One region of the Micromonospora violae genome, then DNA from elsewhere that is predicted to be linked to it. Evidence: riboswitches for the same ligand, from Rfam matches in the RefSeq annotation. Region 1 holds a riboswitch; the other holds the start of a gene.
What was found. A riboswitch is a leader RNA that binds a small molecule or an ion and turns the genes downstream of it on or off. The one in region 1 is predicted to bind thiamine pyrophosphate.
Positions count from the first base shown of each region.

Region 1 (3,032 bases):
ACCGGCGCGGCGCAGTCGAACTTCGGGCCGCTCGGACCGGACGGGAACGTGTAGTCGTTGTACGCCTCGTTCGTGCCCGTGCAGTACGGCCAGCCGTAGTTGCCCGGGGTGACGATGTTCCACTCGACCAGACCGCGGGGGCCGCGGTTCGGGTTGTCCGAGTTGGCGTCCGGCCCGTAGTCCCCGACGTACAGGGTGTTGGTCTTCGGGTCGGTGCCGATCCGGAACGGGTTGCGGAAGCCCATCGCGTAGATCTCGGGACGGGTCTTCTCGGTGCCCGGCGCGAAGAGGTTGCCGTCCGGGATGGTGTACGTCCCGTCGTCCTCGGGGTGGATCCGGATCACCTTGCCGCGCAGGTCGTTGGTGTTGGCGGAGGTGCGCTGCGCGTCGTAGTCCTGGCGACCCGACCGCTCGTCGATCGGCGAGTACGAGTTCGACTCGAACGGGTTGGTGTTGTCGCCGGTGGCCAGGTAGAGGTTGCCCTCGCCGTCGAAGGTCATGCTGCCGCCCGCGTGGCAGCAGGTGTTGCGCTGGGTGTCGACCCGCAGCACCTGCTTCTCGCTGGCCGGGCTGATGGTGTCGCCGGTCACCGTGAATCGGGACAGCAGGTTGCGGGTGACCCCGTCGTTCGGGGCGTAGTACAGGTACACCCAGTTGTTCGTGGCGAAGTCCGGGTCGAGCCGGATGCCGATGAGGCCGTCCTCGTTACCGGTGAAGACGTCCAGGTCGATGGCGGTGACGGTGTTGCCGGTGTCCGGCTTCACGATCTGCACGCGACCGTCGCGCTCGATGTAGAAGACCCGCCCGTCGGGGGCGATGTCCAACTCCATCGGGTTGCTGGTGTTGCTGTCCAGCGTGACCTTCTCGAAGTTGGAGGTCTTCGAGGCGCCACAGTCGGCGTTCTCGACGCCCGCCGCGGTCCGGATGCCGCCGAGCAGGTGGGAGAGGAACTGGGGCTCGGCGTACGACTCCCGGGTGTGCCCCAGACCGGTGTACCAGGAGCGGCCACCGTCGTAGTCCTGACACCAGGCGACCGGGTGGTCCGCACCCATCGCGCCAGCGCCGGGGGTGTAGCTCTTCTCGTCCAGGCTGGCCAGCACGTGGACGTCCGGCCGGGGGTTGCTCTGGTAGTTGTACCACTCGTCGAACCGCGACCAGCGGTCCGGCAGTTCGGCGGTGGACGGGTGGGCGTGGTCCTCCACCTTGACCGTGGCCGTCTGGTTCTGCGGGTGGTTGGCGAAGTACGCGCCGACCAGGTCGCCGTACCAGGGCCAGTTGTACTCGGTGTCCGACGCGGCGTGGATGCCGACGTAACCGCCGCCGGCCTTCACGTAGCGCTCGAACGCCGCCTGCTGGTCGGCGTTGAGCACGTCACCGGTGGTGGAGAGCCAGATCACCGCCTTGTACTTCGCCAGGTTGGCGTCGTTGAATGCGGCGCCGTCCTCGGAGTTGTCCACGGTGAATCCGTTGGCGGCACCGAGCTGCTGGATGGCGGCGATGCCGGTGGGGATGGAGTCGTGCCGGAAGCCGGCGGTCTTGGAGAAGACGAGGACGGAGAAGGGATCGGCTGCGGCCTGTGCCGCCTTCGGGGCCACCTGGCTGACCGGGGCTGCCGCCTGGGCATCCCGGGCGGGGGCCTGGGCGGCCGCCTGGGCAGGCGCGCCGAACAGGGTTGTCGAGGCCATGGCCAGGGAAACTAGGGTTGCGGTGATGGGTACGCGGGCACGACGAGAACGGGACACGCCGCCTCCTGTGTCGTAGTGACAGAGATCGCGGGAGTCGGCTCGCCGAATGCCGTCCCTGATGGAGCCGGTGGATCACACCGTGCCAGGGTGCCCCCACCGACATTTTGTCGAATCGCTGAACAAATTAATTCGGCTGGCTCGATGTCGGGCAAGATGCAGACGGGTAACGGTTCTGCAACGGTGGGCGACATTCCGAACAGGACCACATGAAGTGCCCCATGGATCTTGCTCGTTTTTTGCCCGGCCGGTCCGCCGGCCGTCGCCCACCCCGCGCCTTGGCAGGCCGGCGGATCTGTCGTACGGTGACACGCAAGTAACCCACGGGAGCCCGGTGTACCGGGCTGAGAGGGGGGCTGACAGCCCCCGACCGTCGAACCTGATCCGGGTAATGCCGGCGCAGGGAGGAGCGTTGCCGTGCCGTCCCTGGCTCGATTGCATCTCATCACCGACACCCGACCCGGTCGCGACCCACTCAGCGTGGTGCGCGCCGCCCTCACCGTGGCCGGAGCCGACCTGGTGGTGCAGGTCCGGGTCGAGGACTCCGCCACCGACCGCGAGGCGTACGACCTGACCCGGAGGGTGCTGGCGCTCTGCGCGCCGTACCGGGCGACCTGCCTGGTCAACGACCGGTTGCACGTGGCGCTGGCGGTCGGCGCCGCCGGCGGGCACGTCGGCGCCGACGACCTGCCGGTCGCCGCCGCCCGCCGGGTGCTCGGCCCCACCGCCGTGCTCGGCGCCACCGCCCGCGCGCCGGGCACGGCGAACGAGGCCGTCGCGGCGGGAGCCAGCTACCTCGGCGTCGGGCCGTGCCACCACACCGGCACCAAGACCGGCCTACCCGATCCCATCGGACCCGCCGGGGTGCGCGCCGTCGTCGACGCCGTGGACGTTCCGGTCATCGCGATCGGCGGCGTCACCGCCGCCCGGGTGCCGGCGCTGCGGGCCGCCGGGGCGTACGGGGTGGCGGTGGTCGGTGCCGTCTCCACCGCCGCCGACCCGGCACGGGCCACCGCCGCGCTGATCGAGGCCCTGACGTGCTGACCGGCCGGTCCCCGTCAGCGCCGTCGAGCGACCGGGTCCGGCCGGACGTGGCAGTGGTGGGAGCGGGGCCGATCGGGCTCGCGATCGCCTGGCGGTGCGCCCTGCGCGGGCTGCGGGTGGTGGTGCACGATCCGGCACCCGGCTCGGGGGCGTCGGCGGTGGCCGCCGGCATGCTCTCGCCGGTCGCCGAGGCGTACTTCGGGGAGCGGCAACTGACCGAGTTGCTGCTGGCGTCCGCCGCCCGCT
Region 1 is NZ_SHKK01000001.1:4,893,353-4,896,384, reverse strand. Features, by position in the region: gene EV382_RS21785 (ThuA domain-containing protein) at 1-1,685, opposite strand, end outside; TPP riboswitch at 2,056-2,165, shown strand; gene thiE (thiamine phosphate synthase) at 2,160-2,786, shown strand; gene thiO (glycine oxidase ThiO) at 2,780-3,032, shown strand, end outside.

Region 2 (3,032 bases), 680 kb from region 1:
ACACGTCGGCGTCCAGGTCGTGGAGGCGGGCCAGCGGGGAGCCCTCGCCGAGCATGTCCGCCCGGGTGTGCCCGGCGACCACCTGCTCGGCGGCGGGGCCGAGCGCGGCGAACGACACCTGCGGATGGGAGCTGCGCAGCGCCCCGGGCCAGCCGCGGACCGTCTCGGCGACCGCCCCCATGAACCGGCTGGGTGTGACCGCCGGGTCGAAGCCTGGCATCTCCGCGCGGATCAGCGGCCACCAACCCGCCGGCACCGGCGGGTTGCTCCACCGCGCGGGGTCGCTGTTGTCGGGTGTGTGGGTGGGCACGACGATCGTGCCGTCCGGGCCGAGCGCGTCGCGCAGGGCGAGCACCACCGCGTGCGGACCGCCGCTGACGAAGCCCAACGGACGCAGCGCGGCGTGCACCAGCAGCGTCGAGCCGGGGCGTACGCCCAGCACGCGCAGCTGCGCGGCGATCGAGCGACGGCTGCCCGGCCCGTTGGCGCCCGTCGTCACCACGACTCTCCCTCGTTGGCCCGCACCGCTCAGGCCGTTCCGCCGGCTTGGGCCGTTCCGCCGGTGCGGGCCAGGATCGCCTCGGCGAGCGGGGCCGGGGCGGTGTCCGGGATCCAGTGACTCACCCCGGCGAGCTGCACGAAGCGGTAGTCACCGGTGACGTTCGCCGCGCACGCCTCAGCGGCGGTCCGGCCGATCGCGACGTCCCGGTCACTCCAGACGTACGTGGTGGGCACCGCGACCGGGCCGACGTTGGCCAGGTCGGCGCGGGACATCGCCCGGTACCAGTTCAGCGCGGCCGTGAGCGCCCCCGGCTCGCGCATCGGGTCGGCGTACCGGTTCACCCGGGAGGAGTCGCCCACCCCGCCGAGCAGCTTGCGAAGCGCCGTCGCGTGCCACGCCAGCAGCACCTTCTCCGCCTTGTCCGGCTTGCGGAACAGCGCCATGTACGACGAGCGGGCCTTCTGTTGCCCATCGCTGGCGAGGGCGTGTGCCATGGCTGCCGGATGCGGTACGGACACCGCGGTCAACGTGTGGACCCGCTCGGGCTGCCGGGCGGCGACCGCCCAGGCCACGACCGCGCCCCAGTCGTGGCCGACCAGGTGGACGGCGTCCAGCCCGAGCGCGTCGAGCACCGCCACCACGTCGGTGACGAGTTCGGGGATCCGGTAGTCGGCCACCGCCGAGGGTCGGGCGCCGGGCGAGTAGCCGCGCTGGTCCAGCGCGTACGTGCGCAGCCCACCCGGGTGCAGCCTCGGCGTCACGTCGTCCCACTCACCGCTGTGTTGCGGGAAACCGTGCAGCAGCAGGACGGGTACGCCGTCCGGTGGACCGTCGACGGTCACGTCGAACGTGAAGCCTCGCGCGTCAACCCGCATGATCGGAAGCGTACCCAGGCTCGGGCCGGACGGCCGCTCCCGCAGGTCAGGCGGTGCCCAGCTGGGCTGGCGACCAGGGTCGGTGTTAGCGTCAGCGAGACAACTTCATATCCGACAGGGGAGCGCACAGCGCTGAGAGTGCGGGCACGCCCGCAGACCCTCGAACCTGATCTGGGTAATGCCAGCGCAGGGAGTTCGGTCGACCTCCAGCCGCGCCGCAGTCCGGTGCCACCGGGCGCGGCGTGCGTCTTCTCCTGGTTCTCTTCCTAGAACTGGGAGCAACCATGGACAACACCACCAATCGTTGGCGCACCATCGACATCGTGGTCGCCTCGGTGATCGCTGTCGCCTTCGGCGTCATCTTCTGGGCCTGGGGCCTGGTCTGGAGCGCCACCGAGGGTGCCTTCGCGTTCTTCCCGCCGGCGCAGACGCTGCTGTACGGCGTCTGGCTGATGCCGGCGGTGATCGGTGGGCTGGTCATCCGTAAGCCTGGCGCCGCGCTCTACTGCGAGACCGTGGCCGCGGTCCTGTCCGCGCTGCTGGGCAGCCAGTGGGCCGGCACGGTGATCCCGCAGGGCATCGTGCAGGGCATCGGCGCCGAGCTGGCCTTCGCCGCCTTCCGGTACCGGTCGTTCCGGCTGCCGACCGCGGTGTTCGCCGGTGCGCTGACCGGCCTCAGCGCCGCGCTGTTCGACTTCTTCGTCTGGAACGTCGACTACGCGCTGACCGACTACCGCATTCCGTACGCGCTGCTCACCATCGTCAGCGCCACCGTGATCGCCGGTTTCGGCGGCTGGCTGCTCACCAAGGCCCTGGCCAACACCGGCGTCCTGGACCGCTTCCCCGCCGGCCGAAACCGAGCCCTGATCTAACCCACCCCCACTCATTGGCGTTGATCAAGAGGTTTGCGTCAGCAAATCGGCTTCCGGTGACGCAAACCTCTTGATCAACGGGGGGCAAGAGGGGCAGGGCGGGGCTGGGAGGGGGTGGGGTCGTGGGCGGGGTACTGCTGCGGGGGTTCGGGTGGCGGCACGCCGGGCGACGGGCCTGGGCGGTGCGCGGGGTGGACCTGCAGATCGAGGCCGGGGAGCGGGTTCTGCTGCTCGGACCGTCCGGGGCGGGTAAGAGCACCCTGCTCAGCGCGCTGGCGGGGCTACTTCCCGAGGACTCCGGCGAGCAGGAGGGCACCGTCGAGATCGACGGGCTCGACCCCCGCAAAGGGCGGGAACGGGTCGGCGTGGTCTTCCAGGACCCGGAGACCCAACTGGTCATGGCGCGCTGCGGCGACGACGTCGCGTTCGGGCTGGAGAACCGGGGCGTGCCGGCCGACGAGATCTGGCCCCGGGTGGACGAGGCGCTGCACCGGGTCGGCTTCCCGTACCCCCGGGACCGCCACACCGCGGCGCTCTCCGGCGGCGAACAGCAACGCCTCGCCCTGGCCGGCGCGCTGGCCCTGCGCCCCGCACTGCTGCTGCTCGACGAGCCGACCGCCAACCTCGACCCGGCCGGGGCGGACCTGGTCCGGCACGCGGTGGCCAGCGCGCTGGACGCCGACACCACGCTGATCCTGGTCGAACACCGGGTCGCCGAGGCACTACCGCTGGTCGACCGGGTGGTCGTCCTGGAACCGGGTGGCGGCGTCCGCGCGGACGGCA
Region 2 is NZ_SHKK01000001.1:4,211,173-4,214,204, forward strand. Features, by position in the region: gene EV382_RS18550 (AAC(3) family N-acetyltransferase) at 1-499, opposite strand, end outside; gene EV382_RS18555 (alpha/beta fold hydrolase) at 529-1,377, opposite strand; TPP riboswitch at 1,484-1,588, shown strand; gene EV382_RS18560 (ECF transporter S component) at 1,662-2,249, shown strand; gene EV382_RS18565 (ABC transporter ATP-binding protein) at 2,372-3,032, shown strand, end outside.
Region 2: another riboswitch for thiamine pyrophosphate. It lies ahead of EV382_RS18560 (ECF transporter S component); the one in region 1 lies ahead of thiE (thiamine phosphate synthase).